3 regions of the Janibacter endophyticus genome follow, and region 3 is predicted to be linked to each of the others. Evidence: predicted binding sites of a transcription regulator. Region 3 holds the regulator's gene; each other region holds the start of a gene.
What was found. Region 3 encodes HrcA, which represses chaperone genes, less so after heat shock. Its sites were predicted from a motif close to TTNGCACTCGNNNNNNNCGAGTGCNAA; they were not measured.
Positions count from the first base shown of each region.

Region 1 (5,316 bases), 1.5 Mb from region 3:
CGGCCGGGCCCTCTCCGGCTGAGGCGACGCGGACCGGGGTCGGCACCTACGCTGCCGACCATGTTCGGAAACGACAAGGCGGTCGACGAGCTCGGCCGGATGGTGCTCGACTACGCCGAGGAGCGGCTCACCCTGCACCCGGTGCCGCTGGACTACGTCCTGTCCGAGGCCGAGCTGCTCGACCGGGCGGGCCAGACCATCACCACCGAGGGCATCGGCGGTGCCCGGGCGATGGACCTCTTCGCCGAGGTCCTGGCGCCGGCCTGCCTCTCGGTGGACCACCCCCGCTACCTCTCCTTCATCCCGTGCGCGCCGAGCGACGCCGCGGCGATGTTCGACCTCGTCGTCGGAGCGTCCTCGATGTACGCCGGCTCCTGGCTCGAGGGCTCGGGCGCGGTCTTCGCCGAGAACCAGGCGCTGCGCTGGATCGCCGATCTCGCGGGGCTGCCCGAGCAGGCCGGCGGGGTCTTCGTCCCGGGCGGGACGATCGGCAACCTCTCCGCCCTCGTCGCGGCGCGGCACGCCGCCCGCGCGCGGGCCGTCGAGGAGGCGAAGGGGGAGGGCCGCCCCCTTCGTCCGTGGCGGGTGGTAGCCACCGCCGGGGCGCACAGCTCGATCCAGTCGGCCTGCGACGTCATGGACGCCGAGCTCGTGACCGTCGAGCCGGACGAGCACCTGCGCCTCACCGGACCCGCGCTGCGCGAGGTCCTCGAGCGCGAGGGCCCCGAGACCTTCTTCGCCGTCGTCGCGACGGCCGGGACGACGAACTTCGGTGTCGTGGACGACCTCGCCGGTGTCGCCGAGGTCTGCGCCGAGCACGGCATCTGGTTCCACGTCGACGGGGCGTACGGCGGGGCGGCGCTCGCGGCGCCGAGCGTTCGGTCCCTCTTCGACGGGGTCGAGCGGGCGGACTCCTTCATCGTCGACCCGCACAAGTGGCTCTTCGCCCCCTTCGACTGCTGCGCGCTGATCTACCGCGAGCCGGCGCTCGCCCGGGCCGCCCACACCCAGCGGGCCGGCTACCTCGACGTGCTCACCGAGGCGGCCCAGTGGAACCCGACGGACTACTCCGTCGGGCTGACCCGCCGGGCCCGTGGGCTGCCGCTGTGGTTCAGCCTCGCGACGCACGGGACGGCCGCGTACACGCGGGCGATCGAGCGCACCCTCGAGGTCGCCCGTCACGCCGAGTCCGAGGTCGAGCGGCGCCCCGACCTCGAGCTCGTCCGCCACCGGGACCTCTCCGTCGTCGTCTTCCGCCGGCTCGGCTGGGGGCCGGGGGACTACCAGGCGTGGTCGGACCGGATGCTCGAGGACGAGTTCGCCTTCGTCGTCCCGACGACGCACGACGGCGAGACCCTGGCCCGCTTCGCCATCGTCAACCCTGAGACGACCGAGGCCGACATCGACGCCATCCTCGACACCATGGCCTGACCACGACGACCGGCACGGTTCACCACGACCCGGTCGTGGTGACAGGGGGTGGGGCCGGTGGTGCCTGTGTGACGGGTGAGTGAGGTCCAGGGGGTGCTGTCCAGCCGCCACGCCGAAGGGAATGACAGGCGTGTCATTCGCTGGGTACAGTGAGCCGCGCACGACGTCATCGCCCCGTCACGGAGGACCTCAACGTGAAGACCGCCACGCAGCAGCAGAGCAGCACCGCCGCCCCGCTGAGCGACCGCGACCGGGAGATCCTCGCCTTCGAGCGCCAGTGGTGGACCTACCAGGGCGCCAAGGAGCAGATGATCAAGGAGCTCTTCGACATGAGCTCCACGCGCTACTACCAGGTGCTCAACGGGCTCATCAACAACCCGGCCGCGCTCGCGGAGGACCCGATGCTCGTCAAGCGGCTCCGCCGCATGCGCCAGTCACGCCAGCGCAGCCGCAGCGCGCGCCGCCTCGGCTTCGACGCCTGAGCTGCGACTTCCCCCTTCGCCCCTGTCCCCGGCACCCGAGGACAAGGGCAACTGTTTGCACTCTCACCCCGAGAGTGCCAATAATGGCGTTAGCACTCTCCCCGTGAGAGTGACAGAACTGACCGGTCCGGTGAGATCCTCGACGTCGCGGTGACGTGAGCCGCGCGCCTGGGGGTCGTCCGTCGCGGGCGCCGCCCGGTCTACCACCTACCTATCGTGTGGAGGACCACCCGAATGGCAAAGCTCATCGCCTTTGACGAAGAGGCCCGACGCGGTCTCGAGCGGGGTATGAACATCCTCGCCGACGCCGTCAAGGTCACCCTCGGCCCCAAGGGCCGCAACGTCGTCCTGGAGAAGAAGTGGGGCGCCCCCACGATCACCAACGACGGTGTCTCGATCGCCAAGGAGATCGAGCTCGACGACCCCTACGAGAAGATCGGGGCCGAGCTCGTCAAGGAGGTCGCGAAGAAGACCGACGACGTCGCCGGTGACGGCACGACGACGGCCACCGTCCTCGCCCAGGCGCTCGTCCGCGAGGGCCTGCGCAACGTCGCCGCCGGCGCCAACCCGATGGCGCTCAAGCGCGGCATCGAGAAGGCCACCGCCGCAGTCTCCGACCAGCTCCTCGCCATGGCGAAGGAGATCGAGACCAAGGAGCAGATCGCGGCCACCGCCTCGATCTCCGCCGCTGACCCCGAGATCGGCGCCAAGATCGCCGAGGCCATGGACAAGGTCGGCAAGGAAGGCGTCATCACCGTCGAGGAGAGCAACACCTTCGGGCTCGAGCTCGAGCTCACCGAGGGCATGCGCTTCGACAAGGGCTACATCTCCGGCTACTTCGTCACCGACACGGAGCGCATGGAGGCCGTCCTCGAGGACCCCTACATCCTCATCGCGAACTCCAAGATCGGCTCGATCAAGGACCTGCTGCCCCTCCTCGAGAAGGTCATGCAGTCCGGCAAGCCGCTCCTCATCATCGCCGAGGACGTCGAGGGCGAGGCCCTGTCCACGCTCGTCGTCAACAAGATCCGTGGCACCTTCAAGGCTGTCGCCGTCAAGGCGCCCGGCTTCGGTGACCGCCGCAAGGCCATGCTCGCCGACATCGCCATCCTCACCGGTGGCCAGGTCATCTCCGAGGAGGTCGGCCTCAAGCTCGACACCGCGGAGCTCGACCTGCTCGGCCGCGCCCGCAAGGTCGTCGTCACCAAGGACGAGACGACGATCGTCGAGGGTGCCGGCGCCGAGGACCAGATCGCCGGTCGCGTGAGCCAGATCAAGACCGAGATCCAGAACAGCGACTCGGACTACGACCGCGAGAAGCTCCAGGAGCGCCTCGCCAAGCTCGCCGGCGGCGTCGCCGTCATCAAGGCGGGCGCGGCCACCGAGGTCGAGCTCAAGGAGCGCAAGCACCGCATCGAGGACGCCGTCCGCAACGCCAAGGCCGCCGTCGAGGAGGGCATCGTCGCCGGTGGTGGCGTCGCGCTGCTCCAGGCGACCAAGGCCGCCTTCGAGAGCCTCTCGCTCGAGGGTGACGAGGCCACCGGCGCCAACATCGTCCGCGTCGCGGCCGAGGCCCCGCTCAAGCAGATCGCCGTCAACGCCGGTCTCGAGGGTGGCGTCGTCTCGGAGAAGGTCGCGAACCTCCCCGCGGGCGAGGGCCTCAACGCGGCCACCGGCGAGTACGTCGACATGATCGCCGCCGGCATCATCGACCCCGCCAAGGTGACCCGCAGCGCGCTGCAGAACGCCGCCTCCATCGCGGCGCTCTTCCTCACCACCGAGGCCGTCATCGCCGACAAGCCCGAGAAGGCCGCTCCGGCCATGCCGGGTGGCGACGAGATGGGTGGCATGGGCTTCTGAGCCCAGGCTTCCCAGCCACTGACGAAGGGGTGGTCCTCCCGCACGGGAGGGCCACTCCTTCGTCGTTGAACGGCCAGGTACAGGTGGGAGGATGAGGCAGTGACCGACCCCCTCGTCCTCGGCCCCCTGCTCCGCCACGTCGGCGAGACGACCGCGAGCGTGTGGGTGCAGACGGGCGGCACCGCGACCGTCACCGTGCGGTCCGGTGAGCGGTCGTGGAGCGCCCGGACCTTCGTCGTCGAGGGCTTCCACTTCGCGCTCGTCCTCGTCGACGGGCTGACCGCGGGCGAGAGCTACGAGTACATCGTCGAGATCGACGGCGCCCAGGTGTGGCCGCCCGCCGAGTGCGAGTACCCCGCGCCCCGGATCACCACGCTCGTCAAGGACCGACCGACGCGTCTGGCCTTCGGCTCGTGCCGCACGAGCGTCCCCCACGACGCGGAGCACCACGGCAGCCACGGGGTCGACGCGTTGCGCACCTACGCGATGGCGCTGGCCGACGGGGAGGTCGAGTGGCCGGACGCCATCGCCTTCCTCGGTGACCAGGTCTACGCCGACGAGACCTCGGAGGAGATGCGCGAGTTCATCGGCACCCGACGCAGCCTCGACGAGCCGCCGGGGGAGGAGCTCAAGGACTTCACCGAGTACGCCCACCTCTACGCGCTGGCCTGGAGCGAGCCGGCCAACCGTTGGCTGCTCTCGACCCTGCCGAGCTCGATGATCTTCGACGACCACGACATCCGCGACGACTGGAACACGTCCTGGACCTGGCACGAGGAGATCAACGAGACGCAGTGGTGGCACGAGCGGCTCGTCGGCGGGCTGACCGCCTACTGGGTCTACCAGCACATCGGCAACCTCGACCACGACGCGCTGGCCGCCGACGAGATCTGGTCGCTCCTGGCCGCCGGCGCGGGTGACTCGGAGGTGGACCTGACGGCCCCCCTTCGCGATCTCGTCGAGCGCAACGACCGCCACCCCGAGGTCTACCGCTGGAGCTACACGCTGGAGCTCGGCGACTGCCGGCTCGTCGTCCTCGACTCCCGTGCCGCGCGCGTCCTCGAGCCGGAGGCGCGCCACATGCTCGACCCGGCCGAGCTCGAGTGGCTCGCCGAGCAGCTGACCGGCGACGTCGATCACCTCTTCGTCGGGACGTCGCTGCCCTTCCTCCTCCCACCGGGCCTGCACGACCTCGAGGCGATCAACGAGGTCCTCGCGGCCGGACGGTTCGGAGGGTTGCCGGCGAAGGGGGCCGAGCGGGTCCGGCAGATCATCGACCTGGAGCACTGGGCGGCCTTCCAGTCCGGATTCCAGGAGGTCTTCGAGCTCGTCATGGAGGTCGCGCGCGGGACGAAGGGGGATCCGCCGGCGACCGTCACCTTCCTCTCCGGCGACGTCCACAACTCTTACGTCGCCGAGGTGATCGACGCTGAGCAGCACGGCGCCGGCTCGCGGATCGTCCAGGCGGTGTGCTCCCCGATCCGCAACCCCATGCCCAAGGGGCTGAGGGTGGCGATGTCCGGCTTCTCGCGCTCGCTCGTCC
Region 1 is NZ_JAFEJG010000004.1:841,497-846,812, forward strand. Features, by position in the region: gene JNO54_RS04100 (ArsR/SmtB family transcription factor) at 1-22, shown strand, start outside; gene JNO54_RS04105 (pyridoxal phosphate-dependent decarboxylase family protein) at 61-1,431, shown strand; gene JNO54_RS04110 (DUF3263 domain-containing protein) at 1,626-1,913, shown strand; gene groL (chaperonin GroEL) at 2,148-3,773, shown strand; gene JNO54_RS04120 (alkaline phosphatase D family protein) at 3,873-5,316, shown strand, end outside.
Region 1: a site for HrcA is predicted at 2,003-2,029, ahead of groL (chaperonin GroEL). Genes of this name have one in related genera too.

Region 2 (5,316 bases), 440 kb from region 3:
GGGCACTCCTCGCTGCTCCTCGTCCCCGACGTCACGCACGACATCCGCAGCCTCGGCTCGACGATCGACGACGCGGCGGGGGAGGCCTTCGACAAGGTGGCGCGCGTGCTCGGGCTGCCCTTCCCCGGTGGGCCGCACATCGACCGGGCCGCGCGCGACGGGCAGATCACCATCGACTTCCCGCGTGGTCTGACCTCGCGCAAGGACATGGAGCGGCACCGCTTCGACTTCTCCTTCAGCGGGCTCAAGACCGCGGTCTCGCGGTGGGTCGAGACGCAGCGGGCCGCCGGTGTCGAAATCCCGGTCGCCGATGTCGCCGCGTCCTTCCAGGAGGCGGTCGTCGACGTGCTCACCCGCAAGGCGGTCCTCGCCTGCCGCGAGCACGACGTCGCCGCCCTGCAGATCGGGGGTGGTGTCGCGGCCAACTCACGGCTGCGCGCGATGGCGCAGGAGCGGTGCGACGACGCCGGGATCCAGCTGCGTGTGCCGCGCCCGGGCCTGTGCACCGACAACGGCGCGATGGTCGCCAGCCTCGGCGCGCAGATGATGCTCAAGGGCAGGCCCGCGAGCTCGCTCGACCTCCCCGCGGACTCCTCGATGCCGGTCACCGACGTGCAGTCCGGGCTGCCGGTTGACGTCGACCACGACCACCCGCACTGACCCCCTTCGCCCTCAGCCGCAGGTGAGCAGACCCATCTCCTCCTTGAGGGTCAGCACCCGGGTCACCGCCGCCTCGACCTGATCGGCGAACTCCTCGTCGGACTCGGCCCGCGCGACGATCGCCTCGGTCATCGTCGCCGTCTGACGCGCGTCGGCGGTGAGCACGATGTCGCCGCCCGCCTCGATGAAGCGGGTGGCCCGCTCACCGACCGGGACGTCCGCGACCGCCTTGGCGACGCCGACGTCGTCGGTGATGACGACCCCGTCGAAGCCCATCTGCTCACGCAGCAGGTCGGTGACGATCGCCTCCGAGAAGGGCGCCGGGTTCTTCGCATCGAGCTTGGGGTACCGGGCGTTGCCGACCATGACGATCGTCGGCGTGGCCTCGATGACGTCAGCGAAGGGGGTGAGGTGGGGATCCTTCGTCGTCGCGGTGTCGTCGGTGATCCCGTCGGCGGTCGAGTCCGTGTTGCCCCGGATCCGGCCGATGCCGGGGAAGTGCTTGGTCGTCGGCATGACGCCGGCGGCGTGCATCCCCTTCGCGAAGGCGACGGCCCCCTGGCCTGCTGCTGCCGGTGTGGCGCCGTACTCCCGGCCGTACTGGCCGATGGGTCCGTTGGCGCGTCCGATCTCGGCTGGGACGGTGTCGGTCGTCGGTGCGAGGTTGACGTTGACGCCGGCCTGCTTGAGCTCCTGGCCCCAGGCGGTCGCCTGTCGCTCGAGCTCTGCGGGGCTCATCGCGCCCTGGTCGCGGCCGGAGGGGATCGTGGAGAAACCCTGCCCGGTGAGCTGCTGGACCTCGCCGCCCTCCTGGTCGGCGGCGACGAGGAGACCGACCGTCGTGCCGTCGAGGTCGAGCGCCCGGTCCTGGAGGTGCTGGCTCGCAGCCTCCACGGTGGCACGCTCGGTCCAGCCGCCGAGGTAGAGCATGCTGCCCAGGCCGCCCTCGATCTGGGCGTCGAGCCCGGCCTGCCCCATGTCGGGGGTGAGCGCGACCATGAGGAGCTGGCCGGCGTGCTGCTGACGGGTCATCGCGTCGCGGGCCGAGGTGACGCAGTCGCTGGCGGAGGGCCCCCCGGCGGTGGGTGAGGACTGCGTCGCGGACGTCGTCGACGTCGTGGTCTCCTCCGCGGAGGTGGTCTGGGGTGACGGAGGGCCGGAGCAGGCCGCGAGGGCGACGAGGGTGGCCAGGGCTGGGGCGGCGGCTCGCAGTCGGGTCACGCGCGCCAGGCTACGTGAGCGGCTCGACGAGGATCGCGGCCTGATCGCCCGCGACGCGCGTGAGGATGACGACCGCCTGGGCGCCCGATCCGGCACCGCGACCGATCTTCAGCGAACGGCGCAGCTGGTCGTCGTCGATCCGCATGCCGCGCTTCTTGATCGTCAGCCCGGTGATGCCGCGCTCGCGCAGCCACGCCCGGAGCGTCTTGACGTTGTAGGGCATCGCTTCGAGCACGCGATAGCCGCGGGCGAAGGGGAGCTCGATCGCCTGCTCGCTCGAGACGAGACCCAGCCCGGGCTCGGCCTCCGCGCCGTCGACCTCCGCGGTCACCGCGCCGACAAGACCCGCCCGCACGATCGCGCGGTCCGCTTCATAGAGGTGGGAGCCCAGCGCGCCCAGCGAGGACAGGGAGGGCGGGTCCTCGTCGGCCTGGGTCTGGTCGACCCGCACGCTCGGGGCGTCGTGCCGCATGACGAGGGCGGTGCGGCCCGCCGAGCGGACGAGCGGGCCCCACCACACGGCGCACTCGAGGAGCGTCCCGTCGTAGGAGACCCACTGGGCCTCGGTGCCGAGCGGGGGCACGTCGTGAGGGAGCGAGGGCGACATCTTCACGCCGGTCGCCGGGACGGCGGTGGCTATGGCGAGGACGGTCTGCCAGCCCGGCGAGATCTCGTCGAGCCGGAAGACCCGTCGGGTGCGTCCGCTGATGTCGGCCACGCCGGGCGTGCGGCGCGCCGGGTCGAGCCAGACCCCCACCCGGGAGCGAAGGGGGTCCGCCGGCGGCTCGAAGTCCTCGGCCCTCCCCGGGCGGGCCCGGCTGTCGGGCCAGGGGCGCAGGTTCGCGTCGGCGACGGCAGCGGTCACCGGGTCGACGTCCACGCCGTGCACGGTCACGCCGAGAGAGCTCATCGTCATGGCGTCGGCGCCGATGCCGCAGCCGAGGTCGTGGACGGTGGCCAGCGACGCCGCGGCGTAGCGCGACGCGTGGGCGGCGGCGACCTCGAGACGGGTGGCCTGCTCGAGCCCGTCGGGGGTGAAGAGCATGCCGTCGGCGAACTCGCCGAACTTGGCCCGTGCCCGGTGGCGCAGGCGCTGCTGGGTCAGCGCGGCGGCGACGAGCTCGGGGGGGTACCCCGCGCTGCGGAGGCGATCCTGGAGGGCGAGGACCTGGGACTCGTCGTACGGCGGCAGCGCGCTGAGCAGCTCGTGCCCCTCGGGCCCGGCGAGGGCCTTGACGGTCTGGATGTCCACGGAGGCCACCTTCTCACCCCTTCGTCCTGGAGGGGTCTCCCGGACCCGCTCCTGCCGGATCTGGCACTCAGGTTGACCGAGTGCTAACCGGCGGCCTAGATTTCTGCTTGGCACTCTCCACCGGTGAGTGCCAGGACCAGAGCAGCTCGACCCCCGCGACGGCGAACCGCCCTGATCCACGCAGACTGCCCAGAACATCCGTGAATCGAAGGAGCCAACGTGTCGGTTTCGCTCAAGCCGCTCGAGGACCGCATCATCGTCAAGTCGCTCGAGGCCGAGCAGACCACGGCCTCCGGCCTGGTCATCCCGGACACCGCCAAGGAGAAGCCCCAGGAGGGCGAGGTCGTCGCTGTCGGCCCCGGCCGCTTCAACGAGGACGGCGACGAGCGCGTCCCGATGGACATCTCCGTCGGCGACCGCGTCATCTACTCCAAGTACGGCGGCACCGAGGTCAAGCACGGCGGCGAGGAGTACCTCATCCTCTCCGCGCGTGACGTCCTCGCCATCGTCGGCTGACGATCCCCCCTTCGCGCATCGCCCCGGGTGCGGGCCCACCCGGGCTCCCCGGGGCGACGCCGTACCCACCTGCACACCTGTAGAGATCAAGGACACTCATGGCCAAGGAACTGGAGTTCAACGACTCCGCCCGTGACGCCCTCCAGCGCGGCGTCGACCAGCTCGCCAACGCCGTCAAGGTGACGCTCGGCCCCAAGGGTCGCAACGTCGTCATCAACAAGGCGTGGGGCGCCCCAACGATCACCAACGACGGCGTGACCATCGCCCGCGAGATCGAGCTCGAGGACCCGTACGAGAACCTCGGCGCCCAGCTCGCCAAGGAGGTCGCGACCAAGACCAACGACGTCGCCGGTGACGGCACGACGACCGCGACCGTCCTCGCCCAGGCCATGGTCAAGGAGGGCCTGCGCAACGTCGCCGCGGGCGCCGCCCCGTCCGGCCTCAAGCGCGGCATCGACAAGGCCGTGGAGGCCGTCTCCGCCCGCCTGCTCGAGGTCGCCCGTGAGGTCCAGGGCAAGGAGGAGATCGCCCAGGTTGCCTCGCTCTCCGCGCAGGACGAGACCATCGGCGGCACCATCGCCGAGGCCTTCGACAAGGTCGGCAAGGACGGCGTCATCACCGTCGAGGAGTCCTCGACCGCCGAGACCGTGCTCGACTTCACCGAGGGCATGCAGTTCGACAAGGGCTACATCAGCCCGTACTTCATCTCCGACGCCGAGCGCATGGAGGCCGTCCTCGAGGACGCCTACGTCCTCATCAACCAGGGCAAGATCTCCACGGTCGCCGACATCCTGCCGGTGCTCGAGAAGGTCGTGCAGTCGGGCAAGCCGCTGCTCATCATCGCCGAGGACATCGACGGTGAGGCGCTCTCGACGCTCGTCGTCAACAAGATCCGCGGCACCTTCAACGTCGTGGCCGTCAAGGCCCCGGGCTTCGGGGACCGCCGCAAGGCGATGCTCCAGGACATGGCGATCCTCACCGGTGGCCAGGTCATCGCCGAGGAGGTCGGGCTCAAGCTCGACCAGGCCGGTCTCGAGGACCTCGGCCAGGCCCGTCGTATCGTCATCACCAAGGACAGCACGACGATCATCGACGGCCAGGGCGAGAGCTCCGAGGTCGAGGGCCGGGTCGGGCAGATCAAGTCCGAGATCGAGCGGACCGACTCGGACTGGGACCGCGAGAAGCTCCAGGAGCGCCTCGCCAAGCTCGCCGGCGGCGTCTGCGTCATCAAGGTCGGCGCGCACACCGAGGTCGAGCTCAAGGAGAAGAAGCACCGCATCGAGGACGCGATCTCCGCGACCCGCGCGGCCATCGAGGAGGGCATCGTCGCCGGTGGCGGCTCGGCCCTCACCCACGCGGTCTCCGTCATCGACGACCTCTCGCTCGAGGGCGACGAGGCGACCGGTGCGCAGATCGTCAAGAAGGCCGCCGTCGAGCCGCTCCGCTGGATCGCCGAGAACGCCGGCATCCAGGGTTACGTCGCGGTCTCCAAGGTCCAAGAGCTCACCCCCGGCAACGGCCTCAACGCCGCCACCGGTGAGTACGGCGACCTCGTCGGCGCCGGCGTCATCGACCCGGTCAAGGTGACCCGCTCCGCGCTCGTCAACGCCGCGTCGATCGCGTCGATGGTCCTCACCACCGACACCCTCGTCGTGGAGAAGAAGGAG
Region 2 is NZ_JAFEJG010000004.1:2,732,592-2,737,907, reverse strand. Features, by position in the region: gene tsaD (tRNA (adenosine(37)-N6)-threonylcarbamoyltransferase complex transferase subunit TsaD) at 1-660, shown strand, start outside; gene JNO54_RS13090 (glycoside hydrolase family 3 N-terminal domain-containing protein) at 673-1,881, opposite strand; gene JNO54_RS13085 (class I SAM-dependent methyltransferase) at 1,892-3,133, opposite strand; gene groES (co-chaperone GroES) at 3,353-3,649, shown strand; gene groL (chaperonin GroEL) at 3,748-5,316, shown strand, end outside.
Region 2: a site for HrcA is predicted at 3,194-3,220, ahead of groES (co-chaperone GroES). Genes of this name have one in related genera too.

Region 3 (5,316 bases):
GGCTGAGCGACCCGTGACGTGCGTCGCTCCGCGGTCCCGACGCGCCCCCTTCGCCCTCGGGCTGCTATGCATAGGGCGAAGGCCCACCACCACGTACCCGCAGGAGAACGCATGAGCACCCAGCGCACCGCCGTCGTCACCGGAGCCGCCCGCGGCATCGGCAAGGCCATCGCCCTCCGATTCGCCCACGACGGCCACAAGGTCGCCGTCGTCGACCTCGACGAGGCCGCCTGCCAGGGCACCGTCGACGAGATCACCGCCGCCGGCGGGCAGGCCATCGCCGTCGGCGCTGACGTCTCCGACGAGGAGCAGGTCGCCGCCGCCTTCGAGCGGATCGCCGCCGAGCTCGGGGCCCCGACGATCCTCGTGAACAACGCGGGGATCATCCGCGACAACATGCTCTTCAAGATGACGACCGACGACTGGGACGCCGTCATGGGCGTGCACCTGCGCGGCGCCTTCCTCATGACCAAGGCGTGCCAGGCGTTCATGACGCAGGAGAAGTACGGCCGCATCGTCAACCTCTCCTCGACCTCGGCGCTCGGCAACCGAGGCCAGGCGAACTACTCGGCCGCCAAGGCCGGCATGCAGGGCTTGACGAAGACCCTCGCGATCGAGCTCGGCAAGTTCGGCGTCACCGCCAACGCGATCGCGCCGGGCTTCATCCAGACGGAGATGACGGCGTCAACGGCCGAGCGGCTCGGCGTCCCGTTCGACGACTTCATCAAGTACTCGGCCGAGCAGATCCCGGTCCAGCGTGTCGGCCAGCCCGAGGACATCGCCGCGACCGCCGCGTTCCTGTGCTCCGAGGAGGCCGGCTTCGTCTCCGGCCAGGTCATCTACGTCGCCGGCGGCCCCAAGGACTGACCCCAGATCCAAATTTCCCCAGGTTTCTGACATCCGCCCGCGAACATTCGCGGGCGGATCGTCAGTTCCATGGGCGGATTCTGAGGTGCCTGCCGGGGTGCCCCGGCGTCGTCCCCTTCGTCCTGGTCTGGGCGGGGCGAAGTGGCCGTCCTGTCTCCCGATGAGTGGGTCGGCGTCGGCTTGGGCTCCGAACAATCCGCCCGCGAACATTCCTGAGCCTTTGACAGAAGCCCGGGGAAATTCGGATCTCAGGGGGTGGCGGCGGTGACGAAGTCGATGAGCTCCTCGACCCGGCCGAGGAGGGCGGGCTCGAGGTCGGCGTAGGTCCGCACGGTCCCGAGGATCTGCTTCCACGCCCGGGCGATGTCGGCCTGGGTGTCGTGCGGCCAGCCGAGGTGGGCGCAGATCCCGCGCTTCCACTCGACCGAGCGCGGCACCGTGGGCCACGCGTCCATCCCGAGCCGCTGGGGGCGCACCGACTGCCAGACGTCGACGAAGGGGTGCCCGACGATCAGGACGTGGGGGGCGAAGGGGGTCAGGCCGGCGGCCTTCGCGACGATCCGGGACTCCTTCGAGCCGGGGACGAGGTGGTCGACGAGGACACCCATCCGGCGCCCCGGTTCGGGGGCGAAGTCGCGGATCGCGGCCTCGAGGTCGTCGACACCGTCGAGCATCTCGACGACGACGCCCTCGACCCGCAGGTCGTGACCCCACACCTTCTCGACGAGCTCGGCGTCGTGGCGGCCCTCGACGAAGATCCGCGACCCGATGGCGACCCGCGCCGCCCCGTCGTGGACGGCGACCGAGCCGGACGCGGTCCGGGCGGCGGCCTGCTGGGCCGCGGCGAGCGCGGCCCGTCCGGCAGCCTTCGGGGGAGTGAGCACGACCGGGGCGCCGTCGATGAGGAAGCCCGGCCCGAGCGGGAAGGCCTTGACCTTGCCGCGCCGGTCCTCGAGGTGGACGACGTGCATGCCGCCCGCCTTCTCGACGCGGACGACCGCGCCGACCCACCCCGTCTCGAAGTCCTCGACGACGAGGTCGGGGGTCGCCTCGACCTCGCGGCTGCGCGGGCGCCCCGCGGAGCGCCAGTCGCCGGAGAGCACGTCAGAGCCGTAGCGGTCGGTCGGGGGCCGGGAGGTCGGGGGCGTCACGTCGCGGCACGCTACCCGGCGGATTGGGGAATGGCCGGGAGGTCCGTAGACTTGGCACTCAGGTGTCGAGAGTGCCAGGCAGGCCCAGCCGAGATGACGAAGGGAGCACGAGGAGCCCCATGAGCGCACTGAGCTCTGAGAGACGGATGGCCGTCCTCTCCGCCATCGTCGAGGACTACGTCCACACGAGCGAGCCGGTCGGCTCCCGCGCCCTCCTCGAACGCCACCAGCTCGGCGTGAGCGCCGCCACCGTCCGCAACGACATGGCCGCCCTCGAGGACGCCGGCCTCATCGCCGCCCCGCACACGAGCGCCGGCCGCATCCCTACCGACGCCGGCTACCGCGCCTTCGTCGACCAGCTCTCGACGCTCAAGCCGATGTCGCGCGCCGAGCGGGCCGCGATCGCGCAGTTCCTCGACGGCGCCGACGAGCTCGACGAGGTCCTCGACCGCACCGTCCGGCTGCTCGCGACGCTCACCCGACAGGTCGCCGTCGTCCAGTACCCCTCGCTGACCCGCAGCACCGTGCGCCACGTCGAGCTCGTGCCGATGAGCGCCACGCGCCTCATGGTCATCGCCATCATGGGCACCGGCCGGGTCGAGCAGCGCGTCATCGCGACCGACACCGACTACACGACCACGGCCGGTGCCGAAGAGCTCGCCGCCGCGCGCACCCACATCAACGCCGCCGCCACCGAGCGCCGCCTCGCCGAGGCGGTCACCGCGCTGCGCACCCTCGACGACGACCAGCGCACGAGCTCGAGCCTGACCGCCGGCGTCCTCGCAGCACTCGAGGAGGCCGCCCGCGAGGAGAGCGAGACCCGCGTGACCCTCGCCGGCACCGCCAACCTCGCCCGCACCCCCTCGGACTTCCCGCTCACCCTCGAGCCCGTCCTCGACGCGCTCGAGCAGCACGTCGTCCTCCTGCGCCTCCTCGGCGCCGAGGCCGAGCAGACCGGCGAGGTCGCGGTCCGCATCGGCAGCGAGAACCCCGTCACCGGCCTCCAGAGCACGTCGGTCGTCTCCACCGGCTACGGCGTGGGCGACGAGCTCGTCGGCCACGTCGGCGTCCTTGGGCCGACCCGGATGAACTACCCCGCGACGATCAGCCAGGTCCGGGCCGTCGCGACCTACCTCTCCCGGATCATCGCCGGCTGACCCACGGCCCCGGCACAACCCCTTCGCCCCCGAACCCCATCTGCAGAGGACCTCACCGCACGTGAACGACTACTACGCCGACCTGGGTGTCGACCGCTCCGCGACCCCGGAGGAGATCAAGAAGGCCTATCGCAAGATGGCCCGCAAGCTCCACCCGGACGTCAACCCCGGTCCGGAGGCCGAGGAGGAGTTCAAGCGCGTCAGCCAGGCCTACGACGTCCTCGGCGACGAGGCCAAGCGGCGCCAGTACGACAGGGGCGCCGACCCCTACGGTGGCGCGCACGAGGGCTTCGGCGCCGGCTTCTCCTTCAGCGACATCATGGAGCAGTTCTTCGGCCAGGCCGCCGGCGGCGGCCGCGGTCCGCGCCCCCGTCAGGCGCGCGGCCAGGACGGGCTCGTCGCCCTCCAGGTCGACCTCGAGCAGGCGGTCTTCGGCGGGACCCAGGAGCTGACCATCGACACCGCCGAGCGGTGCGGCACCTGCTCTGGCGACGGTGCGCAGCCCGGCTCGGGCCGTCGCACCTGCGACGCCTGCGGTGGTCGCGGCGAGGTCCAGATGGTCCAGCGCAGCTTCCTCGGCCAGGTCATGACGTCGCGTCCGTGCGCGGCCTGCCAGGGCTTCGGCGAGGTCATCCCCAACCCCTGCTTCGAGTGCTCCGGCCAGGGGCGCGTCCGCTCCCGGCGCACGATGAACGTCCGCATCCCCGCGGGGATCGACACCGGCACCCGCATCCACCTCGCCGGCGAGGGTGAGGTCGGCTTCGGCGGAGGCCCGTCCGGCGACCTCTTCGTCGAGCTCCGGGTCGCGCCGCACCCGACCTTCACCCGCGAGGGCGACGACCTGCACGCGTCGGTGCGGCTGCCGATGACCGCGGCGGCCCTCGGGACGACGCTGACCTTCGAGACCTTCGACGGCCCGCAGCAGATCGAGATCAAGCGCGGCACGCAGCCCGGCGACACCGTCGTCCTCGACGACCTCGGCGTCACGCACCTGCGCGGCGGCGGCCGCGGCCGGCTGATCATCCACGCCGACGTCCGCACCCCCACCCGCCTCGACGCCGAGCAGGAGGAGCTCCTGCGCCGCCTCGCCGAGGTCCGTGACGAGACCGACCCGAGCGGCCAGCTCGCCGACGTCGACTCCGGGTTCATGGGCAAGCTCCGCCACGCCTTCAAGGGCCGCTGACGGTGACCGCACCCCTCTTCCACGTCTCCCCGGGGAGTCTTGAGGGCGTCGCCCCGGGCGCGACCGTGGTCGTGGAAGGGGTGGAGGCACGGCACGCGGTCACCGTGCGCCGGATCGCGGTGGGGGAGAGCGTCATCGTCGCCGACGGCGACGGGGCAGGGGCCGTCGGGACGGTCGAGTCGGCCGACCCGACCGCCCTCGTCGTGCGGGTCGAGACCCGACGCGACGAGCCGGCGCCCTCCCTTCGCCTCGTCCTCGTCCAGGCCCTCGCCAAGGGCGGTCGCGACGAGGCCGCCGTCGAGGCGGCCACCGAGCTCGGGGTCGACGAGGTGATCCCGTGGGAGGCGGACCGCTCGATCGTGCGCTGGAAGGGGCCGAAGGTCGCCAAGGCCCACCAGAAGTGGGTCAACGTCGCGGTCGCCGCCGCCAAGCAGTCGCGCCGGGCCCGCACGCCCCTCGTCACGCAGCCGGTCTCCACCAAGGACCTCGCGACCCGCGCGGCCGCGGCCGCGGCCGCCTTCGTCCTCCACGAGGACGCCACCGAGCCGCTCGCGACGGCGGCGCTCCCCGCCGAGGGGGACGTCCTGCTCGTCGTCGGGCCGGAGGGCGGCATCAGCCCGGCCGAGGTCGACGCGCTCGTCGCCGCCGGCGCCGCGCCGGTGCGCCTCGGTACCTCCGTCCTGCGCTCCTCGACGGCCGGCCCGGCAGCGCTCGCCGTGCTCTCGGCCCGCTCGCGCTGGACGTAGCCGGGGGCGCCGGCGGATCGTGCCGGCAGGCCCCCCGCCCGTAGACTCGAGCCACGATGCCTGATCCTTCGCGACCCGACCTCTCCGCACTCGACGGCCTGCCCGACGAGGCACCCACCTCCGCCCCCGACGGCGACACGACCGTCGACGAGACGATCGTCCTGCCGGACTCGGTGACGCCGGTGGCCCTCCTCGGCCCGCGCGACGAGCTG
Region 3 is NZ_JAFEJG010000004.1:2,292,585-2,297,900, reverse strand. Features, by position in the region: gene JNO54_RS11055 (trimeric intracellular cation channel family protein) at 1-6, shown strand, start outside; gene fabG (3-oxoacyl-ACP reductase FabG) at 112-867, shown strand; gene JNO54_RS11045 (DUF3097 domain-containing protein) at 1,116-2,018, opposite strand; gene hrcA (heat-inducible transcriptional repressor HrcA) at 2,147-3,175, shown strand; gene dnaJ (molecular chaperone DnaJ) at 3,237-4,358, shown strand; gene JNO54_RS11030 (16S rRNA (uracil(1498)-N(3))-methyltransferase) at 4,361-5,104, shown strand; gene JNO54_RS11025 (PhoH family protein) at 5,161-5,316, shown strand, end outside.